DNA from 2 places in the Pseudodesulfovibrio indicus genome. Region 1 is predicted to be linked to the other one. Evidence: predicted binding sites of a transcription regulator. Region 1 holds the regulator's gene; the other holds the start of a gene.
What was found. The regulator sigma-54, encoded in region 1, starts transcription at its own class of promoters, with help from an activator protein. The targets are predictions, from matches to a motif close to CTGGCACGGNNNNTGCTT.
Positions count from the first base shown of each region.

Region 2: a site for sigma-54 is predicted at 11,222-11,239, ahead of AWY79_RS17155 (Flp family type IVb pilin). Genes of this name have one in related genera too.

Region 1 is NZ_CP014206.1:2,583,287-2,597,636, forward strand. Features, by position in the region: gene AWY79_RS11575 (hypothetical protein) at 1-161, opposite strand, end outside; gene AWY79_RS11580 (TIGR03905 family TSCPD domain-containing protein) at 880-1,191, shown strand; gene AWY79_RS11585 (hypothetical protein) at 1,430-1,777, shown strand; gene AWY79_RS11590 (SDR family NAD(P)-dependent oxidoreductase) at 1,817-2,644, opposite strand; gene yidD (membrane protein insertion efficiency factor YidD) at 2,901-3,101, shown strand; gene AWY79_RS19030 (hypothetical protein) at 3,150-3,356, shown strand; tRNA gene AWY79_RS11595 (tRNA-Ser) at 3,471-3,566, opposite strand; gene AWY79_RS11600 (NifB/NifX family molybdenum-iron cluster-binding protein) at 3,908-4,300, opposite strand; gene AWY79_RS11605 (nucleoside deaminase) at 4,378-4,812, opposite strand; gene AWY79_RS11610 (phosphoribosylformylglycinamidine synthase subunit PurQ) at 4,874-5,689, opposite strand; gene AWY79_RS11615 (CTP synthase) at 5,863-7,509, shown strand; gene kdsA (3-deoxy-8-phosphooctulonate synthase) at 7,514-8,317, shown strand; gene AWY79_RS11625 (KdsC family phosphatase) at 8,310-8,834, shown strand; gene lptC (LPS export ABC transporter periplasmic protein LptC) at 8,835-9,452, shown strand; gene AWY79_RS11635 (LptA/OstA family protein) at 9,436-10,314, shown strand; gene lptB (LPS export ABC transporter ATP-binding protein) at 10,315-11,040, shown strand; gene rpoN (RNA polymerase factor sigma-54) at 11,281-12,699, shown strand; gene hpf (ribosome hibernation-promoting factor, HPF/YfiA family) at 12,734-13,276, shown strand; gene AWY79_RS11655 (PTS sugar transporter subunit IIA) at 13,279-13,728, shown strand; gene rapZ (RNase adapter RapZ) at 13,745-14,350, shown strand, end outside.
Region 2 is NZ_CP014206.1:3,761,108-3,775,457, forward strand. Features, by position in the region: gene AWY79_RS17105 (response regulator) at 1-1,426, opposite strand, end outside; gene AWY79_RS17110 (tetratricopeptide repeat protein) at 1,666-3,021, opposite strand; gene AWY79_RS17115 (type II secretion system F family protein) at 3,047-4,003, opposite strand; gene AWY79_RS17120 (type II secretion system F family protein) at 4,014-4,985, opposite strand; gene AWY79_RS17125 (TadA family conjugal transfer-associated ATPase) at 4,989-6,398, opposite strand; gene AWY79_RS17130 (CpaE/TadZ family protein) at 6,395-7,588, opposite strand; gene AWY79_RS17135 (hypothetical protein) at 7,695-7,979, opposite strand; gene AWY79_RS17140 (type II and III secretion system protein family protein) at 8,003-9,400, opposite strand; gene cpaB (Flp pilus assembly protein CpaB) at 9,410-10,225, opposite strand; gene AWY79_RS17150 (A24 family peptidase) at 10,238-10,786, opposite strand; gene AWY79_RS17155 (Flp family type IVb pilin) at 10,928-11,146, opposite strand; gene AWY79_RS17160 (sigma-54-dependent transcriptional regulator) at 11,602-12,987, opposite strand; gene AWY79_RS17165 (TadE/TadG family type IV pilus assembly protein) at 13,249-13,641, shown strand; gene AWY79_RS17170 (VWA domain-containing protein) at 13,553-14,350, shown strand, end outside.

The sequences.
Region 1 (14,350 bases):
ACGATGAGGTTGTCGTTGAGCCTGGTGGTCTCCTCCTTGGTCGCCTTGGTCCATTTCCAGACGAAGAGCGGTGCCAAGGCAAGGAAGAGACACAGGACGAGAGACAGCAGGGAAAGGGCCAGCCAAATGACGCCGCCGGACGCGGCCACAAGGTTTTCCATGTCTTCTCCGGGCCGGACGGGCCTGCGGGCGCGCGTCGAGGCCGGCCGTGGAGCAGCGGGCAGCCTATCTTCACCGGAAAGAATATACTCTATCCGAATTCGAATGCAAAGAAACACTTTGTGCGGCTGCCCGATCATTCCAGTGAAAAGGGAATGGTCTCAAACAGTTGTTTCGCGTCTCATGTCACCGGCAGTTGATATCAATCGGATCAGCCGGTTAGTAAATGTGCCGCGTTTCACAATTGGCGTTTGACATGCCATTTGAGTTTCTGTAGTTGAACTCTCCCGGCGCGGTTGGTTATTCCGTCTGCGCCGTTTTGCAGAGAGGGTTTTCGGGATTTGTGATCCGCTCGTTCCAATCGAACCACGGCATGGGAAAAATGGAACAAGCGGGGCTGACAGGCTCCCCGGAACGAATGGGTTTGGTTGCGCGGACAGGTGTTGCGGATGTCCGACGGCAAACCCGGAGTACCCCTCGGGAGGTTGCGATCCTTCCTTCTCTGCCGCGAAAACGAACCGGTTCGCCCCCGTTTTCGCACGTTCGTTGAGGAATCGTCTCTGTCCGAACGGAAGACGCGAGCTCTCTCCGGCGGTCCGGCTGGACCGTCGAGGGCCGTCAATGTCCTGCGCCGTGTGTCGGCATGCCGCAAGGAAGGGCGAACGTTGATCTCGACCGGATATCCGGTCTGAATCTTTTATCAAAATGGATTGTATAGACATGGAAAATCTACAAGTGGCCCCCATGGTCCGCACCCACTCCCTTCGCAACAAGGTCGAACATTTCGTTCCCGAAGCCAACGTCTGCACCAAGGAAATCGATTTCGTGGTGGACAACGGCTCCATCGACTACGTCCACTTCGCCGGAGGTTGCGAGGGCAATCTCAAGGCCATCGCCTCCATGATCGAGGGCATGAACGTGGACTTCGTCATCGACCGCTTCAGCGGCATCACCTGCGGCTCCAAGTCCACCTCCTGCGTGGACCAGTTCTGCCAGGCCCTGACCGAGTACCTGGGCAAGAACAAGCGGTAGCCCCCGCCGTCCCCGGTGTCGGCCGGGAACATGAAACGACAAAGCCCCGAATCCGGCGATTCGGGGCTTCTTTTTTTTGATCGGGTGCGTTCATCGCGTTTCAGGCATCGACCGGGAGCAAAGCCCGCAAACGGGCCGAATCCCCTATTGACCTGCCCGGGGCAGGGGAATAGCCTCCCTTGCACAAACTTCCCCATCGTAAAGGAAAACGATGTCGGTCAGCTACTCCATAGATAATATGGGCGATCACCTGTGCGTGACGGTTCAGGGCGTCATCTCCAAGAAGGACGACGCGCTGGAGTTCGGCATTTCCTTTCGGCAGAAGGCGGAGGAGCTTGGTCTGAAGCGCATCCTGATCGATTGCCGACAGGCCCGAATCGAGCTCAGTTATTTCGAATCGGTGCAGTTGGCGAAGCACATCGAAAGCTCGGGGTTTATCTTCCAGGGAAACAGGATCGCCCACCTGATAGCCCCGGAACAGGTTCGCCTCTTCGCCGACTACAAAACTCCCGCCGCCAATCGCGGATTTTTCTTCGAATTCTTTACCGACCAAGACAAAGCGCTGGCCTGGCTGCTCAAGGACTAGGTCGGCCCGCCGCCGGACGCCCTGGCTTTCCGCGCCGGATCAGAGCTTGCGGATCAGCTTGTGGAGACCCTTCTCGCGGTCCAGGACGGCGTCCAGGATCATGGCCACCAGGCCGCGCAGGACGAACAATGGCACCCAGCGGCGGGGGACGATGATGCGCGGCGCGCGGCGCTCGACGCCCCTGACCACGGCCTCGGCCACGGTTTCGGGCGTGATGGCGTATTTGAGGGGGCCGGGAAAGGCGAGGCGCTGAAGGCGGGTGGCGATGCGATTGCCGCCCAGTGCCGGAGAAGCGAGCCGGGTCTGCACCCAGCCGGGGATCAGGACGCCCGCCGTGGCCCCGGACCCGGCCAGCTCGCCGCGCAGGGACCGGCCGAGCATCTCGATTCCGGCCTTGGACACGGCGTAGGGCGCGGCGGTGGTCCCGTTCATGAAGGCGTAGATGGACGAGGCGAGCAGGATATGCCCGCCGCTTTGCAGGATGTGCGGCAGGCACGGCTTGACCGTCCGGTACGCGCCCATCAGGTTGACCTCCAGGACCCGCTCGAACTCGGCCCGGCCCATGTTGGCCACGGTGGCGGGCTCGTTGACGATCCCCGCATTGGCAAAGACCATGTCCAGCCGCCCGAACCGCTCCAAACCCTCGCGCACCGCGCGCTCCATCACCTCGGCGTCGGTCACGTCCGCCGCCAGGCAGAGCACGTCCCCGCCCAACGAATCGGCCAGCCGCTCGCACGCAGCCGACTCCAGATCGACCAATACCAGCCGCCCGCCCCGCGCGTGCAAGGCCTCGGCCACAGCCTTCCCGATCCCGTTCCCCGCCCCGGTGATCAGGATGACCTTGTTCTCAATGGAAAATGCAGACATGCGGCAGATTCGCACCTGAGGGACGGATGATCAACCCCTTTGTGCGGGGGGGGAGGGGAAAAGATGTTGGAGCAACGTCGGAAGGTGGTTCGTGCGTTGTAAAATTCTGGAGTTACAGGGTTTTGAGGGTGGTGGCTGGGTTTTTCTTCCGCATGCGTAAACTCATGGTTTGTATTCGTAAATAATACTAAAAGTCCTAGATATTGCGATCGCAACACTTGCTGAGTCGGAACTATCGGGGTATGTGTTGTTAAATATGAAGAAATTGGTTGTTTTGTGCATTAGACGCTATCAGCAGACCGAGACCGCGTTACACGCGCGGTGTCGCTTTGAACCGACTTGTTCCGAGTTTATGATTTTGGCAATTGAGAAATATGGATTGGTCAAAGGTTTGTTGGTCGGATTTAAACGGTTGTTGAGGTGCCGTCCGCCGCACGGCGGGATTGATTACCCTTAAACAGAGTAGGTGCTTGTGCAATATCAGTATAAAACTGTCCCTGGACCGGTGGCGCTGCAGATCAAAAACGAACGTGAAGCCGAGTCTGCTATCTCCAGCTTTGGCGAGTTGATCAACTCACATACTCATGGGGGGTGGGAATTTTATTGTATGGAAGATATCACGACAAGTGAGGCTCAAGGGTGCTTTGGCTCAGGGCCGCCTAAAAGCACTGTTTATAAAATGCTCATTTTCCGCAAATGTTGTGATGATTAGCCTTAGGCACACTAGAAGTGCGAGGCTGGGCAAAGAGTTCAGCCGTACTAAGTAACGCGTTCATCCTAGCTTTAAAAAAGGGTTGCAGCAGCTGCTGCAACCCTTTCAATTTTCTGGCGGAGAGGGTGGGATTCGAACCCACGTACGGGCTATTAACCCGTAACTCGATTTCGAGTCGAGCGCGTTACGGCCGGACTTCGCTACCTCTCCTGGTGGCTCTCGCCGTTGTGGAATTGGGTATATAAACAGACTCGGCGCGGCTGGCAAGCAACTTTTGGGGTTGCGGGCGGTTGGAGGGGGGAATTGCCGGGAGCGGATTGTGGAGAAGATAGAGGAGAGGGTGGGGTGATTGGTGAGGAAAGAGGGAGCGGTCGAATGTCTTGGACAAGGGGGCCGAGGTTTGCCGGAGGTTGTGGTCCGTTGCGGTCGGGACGGTCGGGCTTCGGGCGGGCGGGGGGCGTGCGGGGTCGGTTGCGGTTGGTTGCGGAAACGGGAAAACGCCTTGCTGCGTGGGCAACAAGGCGTTTTGCGGTTTCGTTGGGGTCGGCGGTCTAGAGCGGCTTGAGGTGGCTGTGGCCCGGCTCGTCGTCGTGGTGGTCGCAGTCGTGGTGGTCGCAGGTGATCTGGTTGTCCTTGAGTTCGCCTTTGAGCCACTTGTTGATGACCACGTCGATGGGGCCGGAGCAGCCGCGAATGACCTCGATGCCCGCCTTCTTGAGAATGTTCAGCGCGCCCTGGCCCATATTGCCCGCGAGCATGACCTTGACGCCGCGCTCGGCCAGGATCGGGGCGATGTCGGATTTGCAGCCGCAACCCTGGGGCGATTCCATGCGCTCGCTGAAGACGATCTTGTTTTCCTCGTTGACCGTTATCAGGGTGTAATGGTCGCAGTGGCCGAAATGGTCGTCGATGTCGCCTTGGCGGGTGGGTAATGCTACTATCATGAGCTTCTCCTGAATATCTGAATGGGTTTCGATGGGAGCAAGTTAAGGCCCGTATCCCGATTGTAAAGGGCGGGCCGCTATTTTCTGCGCTCCAGGAAAAAACGCTTCAGCAGGGCGGAACATTCCTGGCCCATGACGCCCTCCACGGTCCACAGCCGGTGGTTGGCGAAGGGCAGGGCGCAGCCGTCCAGGTTCGAGACCAGGGCTCCGGCCCGCTCGTCCCTGGCCGCGAAGACCACTCCGGCCACGCGGGCGTGGAGCAGCGCGCCCGTGCACATCAGGCACGGCTCCAGGGTCACGGCCATGATGGTCCCGGTGAGCCGGTAGTTGCCCACGGCGGCTCCCGCCCTGCGCAGGCAGAGCACCTCGGCGTGGCCGGTGGGGTCGTTCAGGCCGATGGGGCCGTTGTGGGCCGAGGCGATCAGCGTGCCGTCCGGGGCGAACAGGGCCGCGCCGATGGGCGCCTCGCCCGCCTTGGCCGCCAGGCATGCCTCGCCGAAGGCCACGTCCATGAGACCGCGCCAGGTGGTCCCGGCGGGCGGCTTGGGCGCGGTGGGGCAGGCCACGGGCGGCCTACCTTTCCTTCAGATAGCGTACCCCGGCTTCGAGCATGGTCAGGCCGAGCGGGATGTCCGGGTCGGTGCCTCGGGTCCAGGACGGATGGTTGGTCTTGTGGTTGTAGGCCTCGGGGTGGGGCATGAGGCCCAGGATGCGCCCGGTGGGGTCGGTCAGCCCGGCGATGCCCAGCGGGGAGCCGTTGGGATTGTACGGGTACTCCTGGGTCACCTCGCGGGTCTGCGGGTGGACGTACTGGACCGCGATCAGGTTGTTGTCCTGCAACGCCTGGAAGGTGGCGTCGTCCATGGGGATGATCTTGCCCTCGCCGTGACGGATGGGCACGTCGAGGTATTCGATGCCCTTGGTGAACACGCAGGGCGAGGCGGGGTTTGCCTTGAGCCGTACCCAGCGGTCCTCGAACCGGCCGGAGTCGTTGTAGGACAGGGAAACCTGGCGTTCGAAGTATTTGCCGCCGATGGCCGGGAGCAGGCCGAGCTTGCAGAGCAGCTGGAACCCGTTGCAGATGCCGAGGATGATGCCGCCCTTGTCGAAAAATCCCTTCAGCTGGTCGAGGACGGGCTTTCCGTCCGCGTCGTTGGACCACCGCCAGCGCAGGGCCGCCGCCTGGGCCGCGCCCAGGTCGTCGCCGTCCAGAAATCCGCCGGGGCAGAGGAGGTAGTTGTAGTCGTCCATGCGGACGTGGCCCGCAGCGAGATCGGAAAAGTAAACGATATCGGCGTTATCCGCACCAGACTCCCGCAGGGCGTAGGCGGATTCCTTCTCGCAGTTGGTGCCGTATCCGGTGATGACGATGGCGTTGACGCGGGCCATGAAAATCTCCTCTTCGTATTGACTTTGTCGCAGTACCCTGCAAAATTTGCAAAGCAGCAATGTGCTGGACCGGAACATACGTGTCCGACGCACGACAGTCAACATGGCCCGCGAGCGAGGCGGGTTATGATATATCCTTCTAATTCAAGCTTAAATAAGGGGCTTTTCGACGTATGAAAACCAAGTTCATATTTATTACCGGTGGTGTTCTTTCCTCTCTGGGCAAGGGACTGGCCGCAGCATCCATCGGGGCTCTCCTTCAGGCCCGGGGCCTCAAGGCGACCATCCAGAAACTCGATCCCTACATCAACGTCGACCCGGGGACGATGAACCCCTTCCAGCACGGAGAGGTGTACGTCACCGATGACGGCGCCGAAACCGATCTGGACCTCGGTCATTACGAGCGCTACCTCGGCACCGCGCTCAGCCAGCAGAACAACTACACCTCCGGCTCCATCTACAACTCCGTCATCCAGAAGGAACGGCGGGGCGACTACCTGGGCGGCACCGTGCAGGTCATCCCGCACATCACCGACGCCATCAAGGAGGCGGTCATCAACCTGCCCAACGGCGAGGACGTGGCCCTGATCGAGATCGGCGGCACCGTTGGCGACATCGAAGGCCAGCCGTTCCTGGAGGCCATCCGCCAGCTCAAGAACGACCTGGGCAAGGAGAACGTCCTGTTCATCCACCTGACCCTGGTGCCGTACATCAAGGCCGCCGGAGAGCTGAAGACCAAGCCCACCCAGCATTCGGTCAAGGAGCTGCGCTCCGTGGGCATCCAGCCCGACATCATCATCGCCCGGTCCGAAGTGCGCCTGCCCGAGGACCTCAAGAAGAAGATCGCCCTGTTCTGCGACGTTGACCAGGACGCCGTGTTCACCGGCGTGGACGTGGACTCCATCTACAAGGTCCCGCTCGAATTCTACAACGAAGGCGTGGACCAGAAGATCGCCATTCTCCTGAAGCTGCCCGCCAAGAACGCGGAACTCGCCCCCTGGGAAAACCTCGTTCACAGCCTGGACAACCCCGAGGGGTCGGTCAAGATCGGCATCGTCGGCAAGTACGTGGACCTGACCGAGGCGTACAAGAGCCTGCACGAGGCGCTCATCCACGGCGGCGTGGCCAACGACGTCAAGGTGGAGCTGGAGTACGTCAACTCCGAGAAGGTCACGGCGGCCAACGTGGACAAGAAGCTCAAGGGGCTGGACGGCATCCTGGTGCCCGGCGGCTTCGGCTCGCGAGGCATCGAAGGCAAGATTTTGTCCATCAAGCACGCCCGCGAGAACAACATTCCGTTCTTCGGCATCTGCCTGGGCATGCAGTGCGCCTGCATTGAGTTCGCCCGCAACGTCATCGGCCTGGAGGGCGCCAACTCCGAGGAATTCGACAAGACCACCCCGCACAACATCATCTATCTGATGAAGGAGTGGTACGATTTCCGCACCAAGAAGACCGAAACCCGCTGCGAGGAATCCGAGAAGGGCGGCACCATGCGCTTGGGTTCCTATCCCTGCAAGCTCAAGAAGGACACCAAGGCCTTCGCCGCCTACAAGACCACGAACATCGACGAGCGGCACCGCCATCGCTTCGAGTACAACAACAAGTACATCGAGCAGTTCGAGCAGAACGGCATGGTCCTGTCCGGCACCGCTCCGGACGAGTCCCTGGTGGAGATCGTCGAGCTGCCCGGCCACCCCTGGTTCCTGGGCTGCCAGTTCCACCCGGAATTCAAGTCCAACCCCATGAACCCGCACCCGCTGTTCCGGGAGTTCATCAAGGCCTCTAAGGACGAAAAGGGCAAGAAGGGCAAGAAGTAATCCGATGGCAGACCTTTACGCAGCCAGCAAGTCCGGCCCGTTCATTCTGGCCGGACCCTGCGCCATTGAAAGCCGGGAGATAGCGCTCAAGACCGCCGACACCCTGGCCGGACTGGCCTCCAAGCTGAATATCCCGCTGGTCTACAAGAGCTCCTTCGACAAGGCCAACCGGACCTCGGTGACCAGTTTCCGGGGCCCGGGCATGGAAGAAGGCCTCAGGATCCTGTCCGAGGTCAAGGCGGCCACCGGGCTGCCCGTGGTCACGGACATCCACCACCCCGAGCAGGCCGCCCCGGTGGCCGAGGTGGCGGACGTGCTCCAGATTCCGGCCTTCCTCTGCCGCCAGACCGACCTGCTGGTGGCCGCGGCCGAGACCGGGCGTATCGTCAACGTCAAGAAGGGCCAGTTCCTGGCCCCCTGGGACATGCAAAACGTGGTCGGCAAGCTCCGCGCCGCGGGCAACGAGCACATCTGGCTCACGGAACGCGGCTCCACCTACGGGTACAATAACCTGGTGGTGGACATGCGCTCCTTCCCGCAAATGCAATCCTTCGGGGTGCCGGTGATCATGGACGCCACCCACTCCGTGCAGTTGCCCGGAGGGCTGGGCGGCGCGTCCGGCGGGCAGCGGGAGTTCGTCTCCGTGCTCGCCTGCGCGGCCGTGGCCGCCGGCGCGGACGGCGTGTTCATGGAGGTCCATCCGGACCCGGACAAGGCGCTCTGCGACGGCCCCAACTCGCTGCCTCTGGCCCAGGTGGAATCCCTGCTCCGGAAGCTCCTGGCCCTGTGGGAGGTCGCCCGTGGCTGACGCCTCCCTGCTCGCGAAAAACATCAAACTGCTGGTGCTCGACGTGGACGGCGTCCTCACGGACGGCGGTTTGTATTACGGCGACGACGGCATCGCCATGAAGCGGTTCAGCGTCCAGGACGGGCTGGGCATCAAGATGGCCCAGGCCGTTGGACTGGAGATCGGCGTCATCACCGGCCTGGACCAGAAGCCGGTGGAGGCCCGGGTGCGCGAACTGGGCATCCGGCATTATCACTCCGGCAAGCACAAGAAGGTCCCGCTGTTCGAGGACATCTGCGCCAAGGTGGGCGTGGACCCGTCCGAGGCCGCCTACATGGGCGACGACTGGATCGACCTCGGCCCCATGGCGCGGGCCGGTCTGGCCCTGTGCGTGCCCAACGCCGTGCCGGAGGTCATCGAGGCCGCCGACTGGGTGTCCACCCGCAAAGGCGGGAACGGCGCGGTCCGCGAGGCCATCATGTTCATCCTTGAGGCCCGAGGTCTCAAGGAGCAGGCCCTGCAACGCTGGGTGGACTAGATGAAAGGGCGTCCCGCGCTGACCCTGTTCCTCATCTTTGCCTTCGGCCTGCTGCTCGGCCTGGGCATCAATGCGGTCTTTTTCTCCGATCCCATCGTGGAGCCCGACACCACCGCTGAATCCACCCCGGCCTCGCGCCGCCAGTTGTTCGAGGACGCGGACGTGTCCGCCGAGGACATCGAGCTGGTCCAGGGCAAGCAGGGGAGCATGGACTGGAAGCTCCAGGCCAAGACCGCCAAATACAACCAGGGGCTGGGGCTGATCGCGGTGGAATATCCGCAGCTGACCGCCTTTTTCGGCGAGGATCGCCAGGAGGTTTACGTCCGCGCCGATCGGGGCGAGGTGGACCAGGAGAACGACAACCTGACCTTGTACGACGGCGTGAGCGGACGGTTCGGCGACATCGCCCTGGATGCCCAGCAGCTTGATTATGTGGGCGCGATAGGTAAGGTGTACCTCAAGGGCGGGATCACCGTGCGCCGCCCGGACATGACCATCCAGGCAAAGGCCCTGGAAATAGACCTGGTGGCCCGCCAGATGGTGGCTGCCGGGGGCGTCGAGGCGCTGCTGGCCCCGGAGGGGCTGGAGAGGAGTCCTCTGAATGAAAACAAGGAATAAGACGTTGCTGAAGACGTTTCGCTGTCTGTTTTTCGTGCTGGCGCTGACCGCGCTGCTGGTCCCCGTCTCCGCCGTCGCCCAGGACTGGGGCGAGGTGCGCGAGGCCACGGTCAACCTCAACGTGCGCAGCAAGCCGGACCGCTCCGGCGAGCACGTCCTCACCCTGACCAAGGGCGAACGGGTGCGCACGGACTTCGCCACGGACGGCTGGGTGGCCATTTTCCGGCTCGACCAGGCGGACCGCGACGAGACCAAGGCCCTGGGCTACGCCAACGCCAAGTTCCTCAAGGTCGTGCCAGCCGAAGCCGTTGTCGCTGCAAAGCCCGAACCCCAGCCCGAACCCGCGCCTGTCGCGGTCGAGTCCGGGGAAGGGGAGGTCAAGGCCGAGGTGGCCGCGACGCCGCCGCCCGCGCCCGTCCAGGCGGGCACGGACCCGAACCGGCTTCCGGTGAAGATCACCTCCGACCGCATGGTCTACGACGAGTCCGGCAAGGTCGTGTCCTTCGTGGGCAACGTGGTGGCCGAGCACGGCGAGCTGACCCTGTGGGCCGACAAGCTCTCCGCCTACCTCTCGGACAAGGATAAAAAGAAGTTTTCCGCCGACAGCGTGGACCGCATCGTGGCCGAGGGCAATGTCCGGGCCAAGAAGGGGACCACCGAAGGGTCCTGCGGCAAGCTGACCTACTTCGTCGGCCCCCAGCTGCTCAAGATGGAGCAGAGCCCGCTGCTTCAGGACGGCCCCAATTCCCTGACCGGCGAAGTGATCAACTTCCACGTCCGGGACAACCGGTCCGAGGTCATCGGCGGCGACCAGCGGGTCAAGGCGATCTTCGTTGCTCCCGGCAGCATGAAGGTGCAGTAGATGGCCACCGGTCTTCGAGCCACGAACCTGTCCAAGCGGTACGGCCAGAAAGAGGTCGTGCACGGCATCGACATCGAGCTGAACAAGCGCGAGGTGGTCGGGCTGCTCGGCCCCAACGGCGCGGGCAAGACCACGACCTTCTACATGTTGGTGGGCATCGTGGCCCCGAACACCGGCCAGGTGGTCCTGGGGGACGAGGTCCTGACCGGCAGGCCGCTCCACGAGCGGGCCAGGCTCGGCGTCAGCTACCTGCCCCAGGAGAGTTCCATCTTCAAGAAGCTGACCGTGCGTCAGAACCTGGAGATCATCCTCGAGCAGACGGCCATGAATTCGCGCCGACAGCGGGCCAGGGCGGATGAATTGATGGAGATGTTCACCATCACCAAGCTGGCGGACCAGGCTGCCATGTTCCTGTCCGGCGGCGAGCGGCGGCGCCTCGAGATCGCCCGCGCCCTGATCCTCGACCCGCAGTTCATCCTCCTGGACGAGCCGTTCGCGGGCATCGACCCCATCGCGGTCATCGACATCCAGGAGATTATCTCGGTGCTCAAGTCCATGGACATCGGCATCCTGATTTCGGACCACAACGTTCGTGAAACGTTGAATATCTGCGATCGCGCCTATCTCGTCTACGAGGGCACGGTCATCCTCGAAGGGTCGCCGGAGGAAATCGTCAAATCGAGCCGGGCCAGGCAGATTTACCTGGGCGAAGACTTCCGGCTCTAGCCGCGAAACCGCGCATTTTTTGCGCTTTCCGGATTTACACGGTTCCCAAAGGTTGGTACACTTTTTTCATACTCGCGTATATCCGCTGGATTATTAATGGAAACAGGACGTTAACACAATTGTGTTGCGTCCTTTTCTTGCATGTGGCATAGTTGAACCGAAAAAAACTTCCCGCAGCCGGGAAAAAAGTAAAAATATCCGGCGAGCGATATTGTGAAACCGTAAAGCGAGCAGGGAATCATGGGATTGGAACTTCGGCAACAGCTCAAGCTCACACAGCAACTGGTCATGACGCCTCAGTTGCAGCAGGCCATCAAGCTGCTGCAGCTCTCCCGTCTGGAGCTGCTGGAAACGGTACAGCAGGAACTATTGGAAAATCCGTTCCTGGATGAGACCGAGCCCGAGGTGGAACCGCAGGAAACGCCCGACCCACGGGAAGTCCTGACCGAGGCCCAGGCCGAGGAAGAGCTGGTCCGCACCGCCGATTGGGAAAACTATCTCGGCGAATTTTCCTCGACCTCCAAGCAGGCCCTGTCCCGGGACTCCGAGATTCCGGAGGAGGGGATGTCGTTCGAAGCGCGCCTTGCCTCCAAGCCTTCGCTGGAAGGCCACGTCACCTGGCAGATGCGGCTTTCGGATTTCACGGAGCACGAAGTGGCCATCGGCGAGGTCATCCTCGGCAACATCGATTCCAACGGCTATCTCCAGGCCTCCATGGAGGAGCTGACCTCCATGATTCAGGCCACCGACGAAGAGGTGGAGTCGGTCCTGATGCGCATACAGCGCCTGGACCCCGTGGGCGTGGCCGCCCGTTCCCCCCAGGAGTGCCTGCTGGTTCAGATGGAAGTCCTGGGCTACGACGATCCGACCCTGGTCTCCCTGGTGCGCGACCACCTGGAAGACCTGGAGAAGAACCGCTACAAGCCGCTGGCCCGCAAGTTCAAGATCACCATGGAAGAGCTCAAGGACTACCTCGACACGATCCAGACGCTCGACCCCATGCCCGGCGCCAGCTTCTCCAGCACCGAGCCGCACTACGTCTCGCCCGACGTCTTCGTCTACAAGTATGGCGAGGACTTCGTCATCATCCTCAACGAGGACGGGCTGCCCCGTTTGCAGATGAACAGCTTCTACATGGATTCCATGAAGGGCGCGGCGGACAAGGAGAAGGAATATTTCCAGGAAAAGATGCGTTCCGCCGCATGGTTGATGAAAAGTCTGTACCAGCGGCAGCGAACCCTGTATAAAGTAGTCGAGTCCATTGTCGGCTTTCAACGGGGGTTCTTCGAGGAAGGCGTGACAAAGCTCAAACCCTTGATCCTCAAGGAGGTCGCGGAAGACATCGAGATGCACGAATCCACCGTGAGCCGGATCACGACCAACAAGTACGTTTCAACCCCCCACGGCATCTACGAGTTGAAGTTTTTCTTCAACTCCGCCCTGGACCTGAACGACGGTTCCCAGGTGGGCTCGGAGAGCGTGAAAGCGCTCATCAAGCAGATGATCGCGGATGAAGACACGAAGAAACCGCTCAGCGATGAACGGATCGGCGAGATCCTCAAGGAGAAACTTGACGTGAACATCGCCAGGCGCACGGTCGCCAAGTACCGTTCGGCAATGGGTATTGCTTCGTCATCCAAGCGCAAGCAGTATTTCTAGTCTGCTTGCCGGACACACAACCAGGAGGCAGCGTATGAACATCAGCTTCACTTTCAAGAACTTTGAGCCGTCCGATCACCTCAAGGGTTACGCTGAAAAGCGTTTTGAAAAGGTTGCGAAGTACGTTTCCGATGCGGAAGCAGATCTCCAGGTGAACCTGCTGGTCGAGAAGTTCCGCCACAAGGCGGACGTGATCCTCAACTCGGATCGCATTCACATCTCGGCCTACGAGGACTCCGAGGATATGTATTCCACCATCGACATGGTCCTGGACAAGCTGGAAGCCCAGCTTCGCAAGATGCGCGAGAAGATGAAGAACCGCCCCAGACAGGCGCGTCCCAATAAGATGGTGCAGATGAACTACATCTCCTTCGATGAGATCGGAGCCGGAGCGGCCCCGACCATCGTCGGCACCGACGCATACGAGCCCAAGCCCATGTCCGTGGACGAGGCCGCCATGCAGCTGGATGCCCTGGAGAACGAGTTCCTGGTCTTCCGCAACGCGGAAACCGAAGGCGTCAACGTTATCTACAAGAGAAAGAACGGCGATTACGGCCTCATCGACCCCGGAAACTAAGCATGAAACTCAGTGATTACCTGGCGAAGGAACTGATCCTTCCCGAGCTGCAGTCCGAGACCAAGTCGGACGTACTCAATGAACTGGTCGCCCCCCTGGGCGAGATATATCCCGAGATGGACACGGACCTAGCGGTCCGTGTCCTTCTCGATCGCGAGCGCCTCGGCTCCACCGGCATCGGCGACGGTATCGCCATCCCCCACGGCAAGCTGGAGAACCTGGAAAAGGTCATGGTCGTGGTCGGGCGAAGCCGAAAAGGAGTCGAGTTCGAAGCCCTGGACCACAGCCCGTGCGGCATCTTCTTCCTGGTCCTGGCCCCGGAACAGGTGGCGGGCATGCACTTGCGCGTGCTGGCCCAGATCTCCCGGCTGCTCAAGGACGAGGAGTTCCGCAAGGCGTTTCTCGCGGCCGACGGGTTCGACGGCCTCTGGTCACTCCTCAAGGACGTCTAAAACCCGGCAGGCCGTTTTGACCCCGACAAATCCCTTTCCCGTCGTCATCGTCACCGGGCTCTCCGGTTCCGGGAAGTCCACCGCCCTCAGGGTGTTCGAGGACCTGGGATTCTTCTGCATCGACGGGCTGCCCTGCGAGATGTCGCCCAAGCTGGCGGACCTGATCCTCAAGTTCGACACCAAGTATCGCGGGTTGGCGCTCGGCATGGACCTGCGCCAGTTCGAGTTCGTCAACGGCTGGGACGAGGCGTTGCAGGGATTCGCCGATCTCGGCATCCTGCCCCAGGTGGTCTACCTGGAGGCCAAGATGGGCGAGCTGGTGCGGCGCTATGCCACCACGCGGCGGCCCCACCCGTTGGAGAGCCGCAACCTCGGCCTGGAGCAGGCGCTCGAGATGGAGCGCGAGCTGCTCGAACCGGTCCGCTTGGCCGCGGCCCTGGTCATCGACACCACGCATTATTCCATCCACGACCTGCGCCGGGTGATCCAGACCAAGTGGTCGGCCATCGAGGAGGCGGGGAAGGGGATGCGCGTTCATATCATCACCTTCGGCTTCAAGTACGGCGTGCCGTCCGAGGCTGACCTGGTCTTCGACCTCCGCTTTTTGCCCAACCCCTATTTC
Region 2 (14,350 bases), 1.2 Mb from region 1:
GCAGCACCGGGTCGTCGCCGCGCACGTCGGCCAGGGTCACGGTCATGGTCCCGCCCGTCTCCTGCATGGCGTGGGAGGCGTTGCCGCAGAGGTTGAGCAGGATCTGGTGCATCTGGGTGGCGTCGGCCATGACCTGGTCCCGGTCGGTCTCCATGCGCGAGATGATCTCCACGTTGGTGGGCACGCTGGAACGCAGCAGCTTGAGGGCCTCCTTGACCAGCGGGGTCAGGGTCATGGCGTGGCGCTCCTGCGGCCCCTGGCGCGAGAAATTCAGGATCTGGGTGACCAGGTCGCGCGCCCGCCGACCGGCGCGGGAGATCTCGCCGATGCGCCGGTCCAGGCCGGAATCCGGCTCCGCGCCCGACTCGATGATCTCGGCGTATCCCAGGATGACGCCCAGGATGTTGTTGAAGTCGTGGGCGATGCCGCCCGCCAGGGTGCCGAGCGCCTCCATTTTCTGGGACTGGCGCAACTGCTCCTCCAGCCGCTTGGACTCCGAGATGTCGTAGAGGTAGCCGCGCAGCTCCTCCACCTTGCCCTCGTCGTCGGTGACCACGTCGCAGCTGACCACCAGGTGGCGGCGCAGCGGGCCGCGCAGAAAGACCACCTCATGGCCTGACAGCCGCCCGGACTGGGCCAGCAGGTCGCGCAGGGATTCGGTCCCGCCCGCCTTGTCCCACAGCTCGAAGATGTTGGACCCGTGGGCGTCCTGGGGCGAAATGAAGTCGAACATGTCGGCGAAGGCCACGTTGCAATCGAGGATCAGGCCGTCGCTGTCCGCCGCGAAGTTGCCGGTGATGTTCTTTTCGAAAAGCAGGCGGTAGCGCTGCTCGCTGGCCTGCAGCTCGCGCAGCACGGCGGCGCGCTTGGCGATGTCCAGCCGGAGCCGCCGGTTGGCCGCGTTCAGCTCGCTGGTCCGCGCCTCGACCTTGAAGGCCAGGGTCTCGTTCAGGTCCCGGAGGCGGTTCTCCACGTCCCACTTGGAGCCGAGCGAGGTGGCCAGCTGCTTGAGCTCCGGCGAGCGGAACGGCTTCTGGAGGAAGAGCAGCTTTTCCGGAGGCCGGACGCGCTTGTTGATTTCCTTGAGGGGCACGTTGTGGCGCGCGGACAGGAGCACGATCTCCACGTCCGGGTCGCGGGCGCGCAGCTCTTCGGCCAGTTCCACGCCCTCGAAGGCGGTCCCCAGGGCCGAGAGGTGGACGTCGATGAGCACGATGGCGAACGGCTCCCCAGCCGAGAGCGCCTTCTCCATGACCCGGACCGCGGACTTGCGGTCCCTGGCCGGGACGACCTCGAAGACCGGCCGGGTGGCGTCCTCGTCGATCTCCTCCCGGGAGGGCAGGCGGGCGTCGTCGCTGAACAGCGCCTCCAGCGCGGAAGGCTCCTCGCTCTCGAAGCAGAGGATGTCGCGGTAGAGGGTGAGCATCGGCTCGTCGTGGTCCACGGCGAGGACGCGAAAGCGTTTGCTGGCTTCGGTCGGCAAGAACGGACTCCCCGTTTGGTTCAGGCCCGGGCCGGGCGTGGCGCTGCCGTGGGAAAGATACTGAAATCCCCCGAAAAAGGAAAGGGCGGGCCGTAACGCGGACACCCCGGAAGAGGCAGGGGTGGACTGCCTTTCCGGGGTATCGTGTGGGCCGGTGCCTTTCAAGACGTTCTCGGTGCAGGTTAGAGTTGAGCGACCGCCGCGTCCCTGGGGTCCACGCGCTGGAAGACCGGGGCGGAATCGAGGTTCAGTACGGCCAGCACGTCGGGCCGCTCGGCCTTGGCCTCGTCGATGGTGGCGAACCTGCCGACCAGGACCCGGTACCAGACGCCCTTCTCGCCCAGGTCGACCTGGTTGATCCAGGTCTCGAAACCCTGCTTGCGCAGCGTTTCGCAGTGGGCGAAGGCGCTCTCGTGGTCACGCCAGGAGCTGACGTGCAGGCCGTAGGTCTTCGGGAGGGATATGACTTCATCCCCGGAACCCGGCTTCTCCAGCGACGCCTTGACCACGTCGGGGGAAGGGGTAGGCGAGCCTGCGGACGCGGGAGATGCCGCAGGCTCGCCGGGGTTCTGCTTCGCGTCGGGGAAAGACGGACGAAGCAGAGGGTTCGGGGTGGAACCGCTGGTTTGGATGGTGTTCTGCTGGAAACGGGCCGCAAGGCGGGCGCGCTTCAGGTTGTCGGCTGCCTTCACGTAGTAGCTGGGCGACAGCTCGATGGCCGCCTCGAAGTACGGGACGGCCTGGGCGGGCCGGTTCTCGGTCAGCAGCACGTAGCCCAGGTTGTTGTTGGCCTTGGCCTCGCCGCCGGCGTACTTGAAGGATTCCAGGGCCTCGTCCAGACGGCCCAGGCGGGCCAGGGCCAGGCCGAGGTTGTTGTAGGTGCGGGCCGAAACCCCGCCGGACTTGAGCGCCAGGCGGAAGGTCTCCACGGCCTCGCCGTAGTCCTTGCGGGCGATCTGGACCACGCCCAGGTTGTTGTAGATTTCGTCCACGCCGTTGCCCTGGTGCAGCTCCAGCGCAGCGGAAAATTCCGTGGCCGCCTCGTCGTACTCCCCGGCGCGGTCGTGGATGATGCCCAGGAAGTTGTGCGCCTTCCAGAGCAGCGGATTGAGGGCCACGGCCTTGTTCAGGTGCGCTTGGGCCTCGGTGAACAGCCCGGCCCGGAAGTAGACGCAGCCCGCCGCCTCGTTGGCGATGGCGTGGTCGGGATCGACTTCCAGGACCCGGTTGAATTCGGCCAGGGCCTGTTCGTCCAGCCCCTGGGAGACCAGCAGGTCGCCGCGCTTGACCCGCGCGTCGAGGTTGGTCTTGTCGACCTCGATGGCCTTGTTGAAATGCATCAGCGCCATCTCGGGCTTGTTGCGGCGCACGTAGCCGTCGCCCACCTGCTCGTGTTGCGCGCTGGTCAGCTTCACGCCGGGGGTCTCTTCGCCGTAGGCGAATTCGTTGAACGTCTTGTCGTCGTAGGACTTGTTCACGCACCCGGTCAGGGCCAGCGCGGCGATGGCGATCGTTGCGATCAAAAGATTCTTCATCATTTCAATTCTCCTTGGCTGTTCCGGTCTACCGGCTGTTCATCTTGATGAACATGTCCATGCTCATGATTACCGCCGGGCCGAGGATGGCCACGAACAGGGCGGGAAGGATGAACGCCACGAGGGGAAGAAGCAGCAGCACCGGCATCTTTGCGGCCTTTTCCTCGGCGCGCTGGGAGCGCTTGACGCGCATGGCGTCCGAGTAGACGCGCAGGGTCCGGCCGACGCTGATGCCGAAGGCGTCGGCCTGGATGAGCAGGGAAGTCAGGCTGTTCAGGTCGTCCAGGCCCACTCTGGCCGCCAGGGAGCGCAGGGCCTCCACGCGGGACTTGCCCGCGCGCAGCTCCAGGGTCAGCAGCTTGAACTCGGAACTGATGATCGGCCCGGACCTGCGCATCTCGTGGCAGACCCGGTCCACGGCCTGATCCAGCCCCATGCCGGACTCCACGCAGACCACCAGCAGATCGAGCGCGTCGGGCAGCTCGTCGGACACGGTCAGCTTGCGCTTGTTGACCTTCTTGGTCAGCCAGTACTCGGGGGCGTAGACGCCGAGGGTGGCCATCAGGACCGTGCCGAAGCCGGTCATCGTCATGGTCATGTCCGGGGAGAGCAGGAAGCGGTAGAGCAGGAATCCGCCCGCCAGCGCCACGGCCAAGACCCCCTTCACGCCCTGGAAAATCTTGTGAGAATCGGGCTTGCGCAGTCCGGCCTGGACCAGCCGCATGCGGCCCTTGTCGATCTCGGCGGACTCGGTGGGGCCGATCTTGGTCCCCAGCCTGCCGAAGAAGTCCACCACGCCGGACAGGGCGGAGCCGATGGGCGCGGTCAGGGCGTCGCTGCGCTTGACCGTGGTGCCGGAGACCCGCTCCTTGAGCCGGGCCGACTCGCTGGCGCCGCTCAGGTAGCCCAGGAGGCCGTAGCCCGCCAGGAGCACGGAGACGAAACCGACGAAGGCCGTGAACAGGGGTATCAACTGATCGCTCATTGCCGTCCTCCTAGACCTTGATCGTGATGATCTTGCGGATGATGAGCGCGCCGAAGACCATGGAAAACGCCGCCGCCCAGACCATGTTCTGCCCCAGCTCGCGGGTCCACAGCAGGCTGATGTAATCGGCGTTGACCGCGTAGAGGATGCCGGTGATCAGGAACGGGAGGGCAATGAGGATGTAGGCGGACACGCGCCCCTCGGCGGACAGGACCCGGATCTTGCCGTACAGGGCGAACCGCTCGCGCACCAGCCCGGCGATCTTGGCGATGATCTCGGCCAGGTTGCCGCCGGTCTCGCGCTGGATGTTCACCGAGACCACGAAGAACTTCAGGTCCGGGCAGTCCACCCTGCCCTGGAGGTTGGTCAGGGCGCGGTCCACGTCCAGGCCGTAGTTGATCTCGTCCAGCGTCTTGCCGAACTCGGGACCGATGGGACTCTCGAACTCGTCCGCCACCATGCGCATGCCGCCGCCGAAGGTGTGTCCGGCCTTGAGGGCGCGGGCCATGAGGTCGAGCGCCTCGGGCAGCTGCTTCTGGAACCGGTCCATGCGCTTGCGCTTCCTGGACCGGAGCACGCCCACGGGCAGGTAGCCGAGCAACGCGGCCGAGCACAGGGAGACCCAGAGCCGGTCGGAGAAGGTCCCGGCATAGAAACCGATGACCGCCAGCAGGGCGCAGACCAGCAGATAGGTGCCCGCCGACCCCTTGGCGTCGGCCTGGTACAGGAGGCGGTTGAAATTCCTGGACCACTGCATGCGCTCCAGCAGCCGGTTGAACATGGGCACGTCGCTCAAGGTGGTTTCGCGCAGGACCAGGTCCACGGCGTTGTCGTCGATGCCGGTCATGGCCAGGGCGCGGAGCCGGTCCTTGACGCGGCGCTGGGCCCGGTCGGAACCGGACTGCATGAACGAGCCCACGGCCATGACCAGCAGGAAGACCGCGAGCACGGCGACGCCGACGATGATCAGTGTCATGGACATGGCTTACTCCTTCCTCGCGGGCGCGGGCCTGGGGGTGACGCGGAACATGTCCGGCGGGAACGGGAAACCCATGCGTTCGAGCTTTTCCGCGAACTTGGGGCGGATGCCCCGGGAGGTGAAGTATCCCTCCACCTTGCCCTCGGCGCTCAAGCCGATCTGCTCGAAGGCGAAGATCTCCTGCATGGTGATCATCTCCCCTTCCATGCCGGTCACTTCCTGGATGGAGATGACCTTGCGCGAGCCGTCCACCAGCCGGGTGGCCTGGATGATGACGTCGATGGCCGAGGAGATGTAGCGCTTCATGGACAGCGGGTTGAGATTCAGCCCGGCCATGGAGATCATGGTCTCCAGACGCATCAGGGCGTCGCGGGGGGTGTTGGCGTGGATGGTGGTCAGGGAGCCGTCGTGACCGGTGTTCATGGCCTGGAGCATGTCCAGGGCCTCGGCGGAACGGACCTCGCCGACGATGATCCGGTCGGGCCGCATGCGCAGGCAGTTCTTGACCAGGTCGCGCATGGTGATCTCGCCGCGTCCCTCGATGTTGGCCGGGCGGGTCTCCAGCCGGACCACGTGCTCCTGCTTGAGCTGCAGCTCCGCCGCGTCCTCGATGGTCACGATGCGCTCGTCCTCGGGTACATTGCGCGACAGGCAGTTGAGCAGGGTCGTCTTGCCGGAGCCGGTGCCGCCGGAGATGAGCACGTTGAGCTGGGTCTGGACGATGCCCTTCATGAGCAGGGCCATCTCCGGGGTCAGGGAGTTGAAGCCGATGAGGTCGGCCACTTCCAGCGGGTCCTTGGAAAACTTGCGGATGGAGAGCGACGGGCCGTCGATGGCCAGCGGCGGGATGACCGCGTTGACGCGCGAGCCGTCCAGCAGGCGGGCGTCGCACAGCGGCTGGGATTCGTCGATGCGCCGTCCCACCAGGGAAACGATGCGGTCGATGATCTTGCGCAGGTGGTCGTCGTCCTTGAAGCGCGCCGGGGTCAGCTCCAGCTTGCCGGACCGCTCCACGTAGATCTGCTTGTAGCCGTTGACCAGGATATCGTTGACCGTGGGGTCCTGGACGTAGGGCTCCAGGGGGCCGAGGCCGATGACCTCATCCTGGATCTCGGCCAGCATCCGCTTGCGCTCGGCCAGGTTCAGGGGCGCGTTGCGGAACTCGCCCCACAGCAGCCCCTCGGTGACCTTGGCGATCTCGGCGCGGGTCTCGGTCTCGGACAGGGAGTCCAGGATCGAGAGGTCGATCATGTCGATGAGCCGGTCGTGGATGCGGGTCTTGATGTCGAAATAATGCTCGGCGGCCTCGACCTTGGAGGCCTTGGGCTGGGCCTTCGCCTTGGGGGCGGCCGCAACGGCGCCGGTGGTGGCGGCGCGCTTGGCCGCGTTCCTGTTCAGTCGTTCCGCGAGGTTCATAAGGTCGCTCCTGCAAGGCTGTCATTGGCGTCGGAACCCTTGCCCTTCTTGCGGAACAGGGAGCCGAACGGCAGGGAGAACCCCTTGCGGGCCTTTCGGGGCCGGGGGGCCAGCTCGTTGGCGATGGCCTGCACGGCCTTGGCCGAGGGCGACTTGGGGAAGGCGAGGACCAGGGGCGTGCCCTGGTTGATGGCCGAGAGCACGGTCTCGCCGTCGTCCGGCACGGACCAGGTGATGGCCCGGTTCAGGACCTCGGCGGCCTCGGGCACGCCGATGGAGCCGTTGCGGGCCACGCGGTTGGCCACCAGCCGCATGCGCCGGTTGGCGTCCGGGTCCTGGGAGCCGATGGAGTCGGCCAGCCGGGACACGCGGGCCAGGCACGGCAGGGAGAGCTGCAGGGTCACGAGCATGGAGTCGGCCAGCTCGATCTCCTTGGGCAGGTCGTCCTCAACCGGGGTGGAGGTATCCACCACCACGTAGTCGTAGCTGGACCGGAGCTGCTCGAGGATCATCAGCAGGGTGTGGTTGTCGGGCCGTTCGGCGTGGGCCGGTCCGGGCAGGACGTGCAGGCCGGACTCGTGCTCGGCGATGACGCTCTGGAGGTAGGTGGCGTCGAGGCGGGTGATGTCGGCCACCAGGTCGCCCCAGGTGTATTCGTGCTTGAGGTCCAGGAAATACGGGACCTCGCCCATGGGGGTGCGCAGGTCGAGCAGCACGGTGCGGCCGGGCTGGCGTGCGTTGAGCGCGCAGGCCAGGTTCACGGCCAGGGAGGTGGTTCCCTGCCCGGACTTGCAGCCGAGCACCGTGAACAGCTTGCCCTTCTCGCCCTCGTCCGATTCCAGGCTGGAACGCATGGCCGTGCGCAGCAGGGAGGCTCGGAAGTCGTTCTCCTCCAGGGGGAACTTGAGATATTCGCGGATGCCGCTGCGCATGGCGCGGATGAGGACCTCCGGGTCGGACACGTTGCCTGCCAGGTAGACGTCCTCGGCCTGCCCGGATTCCAGGGCGTGGATGATGTGCGGCATGTCCTCGTCCACGGACTCGCCCGGTTCGTAGATCAGGACGCCCATCTCCTCGGCGTCGTCGTCCACGAGGCGGGCCATGGGATTGGCCGCGATCATCTCCACGAGGCGCTCCCGCTGCTTCTTGTCGCTGATCGCCAGCGATATGGGTATGATTCTGGTATTCATGGTTCTTTCCCCGTATTCCTTTGCTTTGCCCCGACAGCGGCGGTCCTTGACCATCCGCCTTCCCCGCGGGGCGGCTGCATTCCCTTACTCGGCCTTTTCCCCTGGCCTACTTGGTCTCGGTGATCACGGTCGACTTCTGGGACGACCCCTTGGAGCCCTTGGACTCGGCGGGACCGGCCTGGTACCGCTTGACCACCGCATCGGCGTACCTGCCGTCAATGCCCACCACCGGGGCGTCGGTCCCGGCCTCGGGGTTGACGGTCTGGCTGGCCACGGCCATGCGCACCGAGGCGCCGAAGGGAGCGGAGGTGCGTTCGCTCTCGAACATGGTGCCGCATCCGGCCTGGAGCATGATCGCCACCATGGCGACGTAGATCAGAATGTTCTGCATGTCGTTCTCCCTTTCGTTTGCCGTCAGTTGGACCACGAGTGGCCGAATTCGCCGTCGAATCCCGATTCGGGGCGGATCACCGCGCCCTGTTCGCCGCCGGTGCCGTTGGAAGCGGTCTCGGTGGGTTCGTCCTTCTGCCCCTCAAGCAGGCCGAAGAGATAAAATTCCTTGTCGTCCGGTTCCTTGAACCCGTCCGTGGGCAGGGTCTGGGCGGCCATGTCCACGGGCTTGGCCAGGTGGGCGGTGACCAGGACCACCAGCTCGGTCTTGTTGGAGGCGAAGTCCTTGGAGCTGAACAGGTTGCCGAGCATGGGGATTTCGCCCAGGCCCGGGACCTTGCTGGAATTCTCGCGCAGGGTGTCGCTGATCAGCCCGGCGATCATGAAGGACTGCCCGTCCGCCAACTCGACCACGGTGCTGGCGCGCCGGGTGGAGATGGTCGGCACTTCGTATCCGGAAACGGGCACCGAGCGGGAGTAGTCCAGCTCGGAGACCTCGGGGTTCACCTGGAGGTTGATCCGCCCGGAGGACAGGACCGTGGCCGTGAACTTCAGCCCGATGCCGAAGGGCTTGTAGTCGATGCCCACGGTTCCCAGGGAGCCGGGCATGGGGATGGGCACTTCGCCGCCCACCAGGAACTCGGCGGACTCGCCGGACACGCAGGTCAGGTTCGGCTCGGCCAGCATGCGGACCAGCCCGTTGGCCTTGAGGGCGTTGAGCATCCCGAAGAGGCCGTAGGAGCCGTTGGTGTACGAGCCCATTATGTTGACCTTGTCGCCCGCCACCAGGTAGCCGTCGTCGGGGTTGTAGGAGGCGAGGCTGTTGATCAGCGAAAAGATGGAAAAGTTGGAACCGATGGCCGCGAAGTTGAAACCCAGCTGCTTGGTCACGGACCGGGACATCTCGGCCACCCGGACTTCCAGCATGACCTGGTGGATGCCGTCCACGTTCAACAGGTTGACCACGTTGCCGCCCGCCTCGGCCTTGGCCAGGACCAGCGCCCGGCTCAGGTGCTCGGAGCTGGACACGCTGCCCGCCAGGGTGATGGCCGAACCGGAGGACAGGACGCGGATTTCCTTTTCGCCGGGCATGGTCTCATGGATCAGCCGCTTCAGCCGGGTCACGTCCGGGGCCACGACCAGGTCGTAGACCTTGGCCACTTCCGCGCCGGACCACAGGGTCAGGGACGTGGAGCCCAGCGCCTTGGCGGTCAGGTAGATCTGCCGGGGGGAGATGAGGACCATGTCCACCAGCCCCTCGGAGGCCAGGGACACGCGCGTCACCTTGACGTCCGTGTCGATGATCGTGGACTTGTTCAGGACCATGGCCACGACCTCGGATTCGGTGGTCTGGGGACCGGCGAGGGCCGGGACGCAGGCCAGAAGAACGAGGATGGCGGTTATGGCGGTGATGCGCATCATGACGGCCTCCTAGAACTTCACCGTGGAGCGGGCGGTGCCGCTGATCACTTCGATCCGGGTGACGGGCTTGTAATTCTTGGCGGGCATCTTGGGCCGGAGCGCGGCCAACGCCTTGGGGATGTCCGAACCCAGGGTCAGCACGCCCTCCTCGTCCTGCTCGTTGCGCAGGGCGAAATGCAGGGTCCCGCGCGAGGCGGCCAGGGCCAGGCGCTCGGACTCCTCGGGGGTCAGCTCCAGGGTGTAGACGTCCACCGAAGCGGTCATCCCTTCCTTGGTGGGCGGCTGCAGCTCGGTGCCGGTGGCCAACACCTTGATCCGTTCCAGGACCAGCTTGGTGACCGGCTTGTCGTCCCTGCCCACGGTCATGGACACGATGACATCCACCCTGTCGCCGGGACGGACGAAACCGGACAGCCCCATGATCACGTTACCCTTGACGGCCATGGCCCGCTTGCCGGGCTCGATCATGGCGGAAACGCCGCCGCCCATGACGGACTCGTCGGCCAGCTTCAGCCGGGTTATGGCCTCGTTGGCCCCCACGTCCTGGTTGAGGACGCGGCCGGCCAGATCCTCGACCTTGCCGAAGGAGTCGGCAGGCCGGGAGTCGGCGGTGAAGTTGCGGACTTCCAGCATGTCAGCGGTCAGCTTCATGCCGTGGCGGACCGGGTCCTTGGCGACCACGACGGCCACGGTGGACACCTGGGCGATGGCTGCGGGGGCCGTCTGGCGCACGCCGCTGGTCCAACGGAAAATCACCACGCCGGCAACCGTGGCCAGCACCAGGGCCAACCCCAGCTGTATCAATGCTCTCTTGGACTTGCTCATGTCATGTCCTCCTTAATACCCGGCGTAGATGGAACCGGTTTGCAGGGCGGAAAGGGCCATGGCGGCGGCAGTGCCGACCGCGATTGCCACGCCGTAGCAGAGTCTCGGCAGGGCCTGGCCGGAGCTTGTCGGAGCGAAATTCATCTTGCGGGTGGCCACCAGGACATACAGGGTGTTCCAGATGTTCCGCATGGCGCGCATGAACAGGGAGGGGTCTCGGACCAGAACGACGATGCAGTAGACGCCGCCCGCGATGCAGGTGAACAGGAAGGCGACGAAGGTGGCCTCCACGCCGAGCCATGCGCCGACGCCGGCCATGAGCTTGACGTCTCCGGCCCCCATGGCCCCGAAGAAATAGGGAATGGCCATGGCCACGAAGCCCAGGGCGAAGCCGCCTGCGGCGAACTTCAGCCCGGCCATGCCGCCGAACACGGTGTGGGTGGCGAACCCCGCCAGGATCAGCGGGAAGGTCAGCCAGTTGTAGATGCGCTGGCTGCGTATGTCGGTAATGGACGCGACTATGAGCGCTACGCCGATCGCGACGGTGACGAGAATTTCCATGGTTCCCCCGATTTGCCAGTCGAGCCGCTTGTCGCCTCCGCTTTCCCCCGGAGACAAAACCGGGGCTTACGGGACCATCCCGAAAGCCCCGGTTCGGCTGCTCTGGCTGCTTCCGTTAAACGGTTAGCTTGTCACCCACTCCTACAGAGCGGGATCAGTAGTACCGGTGTCGCCGGTGCCGCTGGCGGTATTGGCGGCTTCCTGCATCTGCCCGGTGATGAAGTCGAAAGTGGACACAACCTGCTCGCCGAGGGCGGTGGTGGCACCCACGATACCGGCGGCGATCAGGGCGGCGATCAGGCCGTATTCGATAGCGGTCGCGCCTTCTTCGTCACGGATGAGGTTCATCAGCTTGTTCATCATCGTTCTCCTTGGTTTGGTAAATTTCTGTTTTTAACTTTCGTGTGCCTTTCAGCACCAGCCACGCCCACCATAGAGCAACCCGCGTGCCACAGCCTGTGCCAGGGGGAAATTTATGCTCACAACTACCCATAAATATTGAAGATAAAAATTCGAACACGCATCAACCCCTCGTTCCATGGCTAGTGCCAGAACGGTATAATCTATAATTAGTGGACTTGAGGCGCATGGCGGCCCTGTTTTATCGCGAAACAACCTCTATAAAAACGAGCTGTTACGCCAATCCACAAATACTAGACTATTGTGAAGCCCAGCCGGGGCGAGGGGATTTCAACGTAAAAAGGGAGGAAAAAACGGGGTTGGACGACGGGGAGCCCGCCAGGGGACACCACAAAACGTGGACACGGACAACGGGCCGAGCCGGGAGCGGTGCCGGGAGCGGAGGGGGCCTCCACCTATTTCTTGAACGATGCCGGGTCGATATTGTGCTTTTTGAGCTTGTTCCAGAGGTTCTTGGCGGACACGCCCAGGGCCGAGGCGGCCTCGGTCTGGGTTCCGCCGCAGGCGCGCAGGGCGCTCTCGATGAGCGCTTTCTCGTAGTCGATGAGCGCCTGTTTCAGGGGCACGCCCTCTCCCGTGGGCAGGAACAGGGGGGAGTCGGCCACGGGCCGGGCGTTGGAGAACGCCTGATCCACCTCGGCCGGGGTGATCATGGCGGAGGTGCAGAAGATGGCCGCGCGCTCCACCGCGTTGGCGAACTGGCGGACGTTGCCCGGCCAGTCGTAGTTGAAGAATATCTCCATGGCCTCGGACGAGACCCCGGCGATGTCCGTGCCGAGGCGGCGGTTGGCCCGGTCCAGGAAAAACTCGGCCAGCTGCGGCAGGTCGGACTTGCGGTCGCGCAGGGGCGGCAGGATCAGGGTGGCCACGTTCAGTCTATAGTATAGATCGCTGCGAAACTCGCCCTCCCGGACGCGCTCCTCCAGCTCCTGGTTGGTGGCCGCGATGATCCGCACGTCGTACAGGATGGGCTTGGCCCCGCCCACGCGCTCGGCCTGCTTCTGCTCCACGGCGCGCAGCAGCTTGGGTTGGAGGTGCAGCGGCATGTCGCCGATCTCGTCGAGCATCAGGGAGCCGGACTTGGCCAGTTCGAACTTGCCCTGCTTCATGCTCGTGGCCCCGGTGAAGGCCCCCTTCTCGTGGCCGAACAACTCGGACTCGATGAGGTTCTCGGGGATGGCCGCGCAGTTGATCTTGACGAACGGGGCCTTGGCCCGGGAGCTCAGGGCGTGGATGGTGTCCGCCACCAGCTCCTTGCCGGTGCCGGTCTCGCCCATGATCAGGACGTCGGCGTTGAGCTCGGCCACGCGGGCGATGCGCTCCTTGACCGCCATCATGGGCGCGCTTTGGCCGATGATGTTGTGCAGGGGGCTGGACCCGCCGCGCCGCTTCAGGTCGGCCAGCTCCTGCTGGAGGCGGCGCTTTTCCAGGGCCCGCCGGACCACCACTTCCATCTCGCGCAGGGAGAACGGCTTCTCGAAATAGTCGTAGGCGCCCTGCTGCATGGCCGTGACGCCGGAATCCTTGGAGGCGTAGCCGGTCATGACGATGACGTCCACGCCGGGGGCCACGTCCGCCAGGTGGCGCAACGCCTCCAGCCCGGACATGCCGGGCAGCTGGATGTCGTGGAGGATGAGGTCGAACTCCGCGGCTCCGGCCTTCTTGATGCCTTCCTCGGCGGAAGGTGCCGTATCCACTTCGTATCCCTTGTCGGCCAACGCCTCGACCAGCATGCCCTGGAAGGCGCGATCGTCGTCGACCACAAGAATTTTTTCAGCCACAGGTTTGCTCCCTGATGGTGTTTGTCCCGCGTGAAGGAACCCTACAGGATTCGAAGAGGCATATCCACAAAAAATAGACAAATGAGCCCGCCAATCCGAATACGCTTCTTTGCCGCTCTTGGTCACAAAACTTTTAATACAATTAATACATACTGGTACACACTGATTGATGCGCAAAGATTCTGCTTTGGCACGCACAATGCTTCTGTGAGGTTACCCGGCTTCCGGCCGGTACAATTTCTGGATTCAAGGAGTACGGGAATGAGAAAGAGAGATAGACGCCAGGGCCTCGCCGCCATCGAGTTCGCGTTGCTGCTTCCCGTGGTGGCATTCCTGGGGTTGCTTCTGGTGGAGGGCGGCAGCGCCATGCACACCTATTCCTCCCTGGTCGAGGCCAGCCGCGAAGGCGCGCGCCACGTGCTCATGGAAGGCGAAACCGCGGACGTGGAAGGCCTTGTGGCGGCCCTCGTCGTGGACCTCGACCCCGAAGCCCTGTCCACCAACGTGACCACCGACCCCGTGGCAAAAACCGTCACAGTAGAGGTTTCCTATGTTTACCAGATGTTTGGATCGCAGAACGGTCAGCGGTTGTTCGGCGACGAAGAAGACGAACCCCTGCGGTTCGTCGCGCAGACAACCATGCCGCTTCCGTAAGGCGCGTCAAGGCGCGACCAGTGCCGTCATGGCCCTGCTGCTCCCCATTCTGCTGGGGGTGGCGGGCATCGCCGTGGACATGGGCAACATGTACCTGACCCACACCCGGCTCCAGGCCGCGGTGGACGCGGGCGCGCTGGCGGGCAGCCTGGAGCTGCCCTACGACCCCGACCTGTCCAAGGGCGTGGTCGACCAGGCCGTGCGCCTCATGGTCGAAAACAACATGGAATCCGCCGTGGTCACCTCCGTGTCCGCCGGAACCGAGATCCGCAGCGTGAAGGTCACGGCCCAGGCCGAAGTGAAGATGATCCTCATGGAGGTCCTGGGCATAGCCGACAAGGTGGTCCAGGCCAGCGCCACGGCGGGTTTCAACAAGCTCGAAGTGGTCTTCGTGGTGGACAACTCCGGTTCCATGAAGGGCACGCCCATTACCATGGTCAAGCAGGCCTCCATCGAACTGACCGACCTGCTCATCCCTGACGGAGCCACCCCCGACACCAAGGTCGGCATGGTCGCCTTCCGAGGCAAGGTCCGCATCGACGCGGGCGCCGAAGGGTACGAGGAGGGATGCCAGAACGCGGACGGCACCCTGAACCGGGGCATACACGAGGACTTCATGGACGAATACTACGCCCTGCCCTACTACTACCGCAGCTCCATCAGCCTCGACACCTGCTCCGACCTGCCCGTTTCCCTGCCGCTGAGCCAG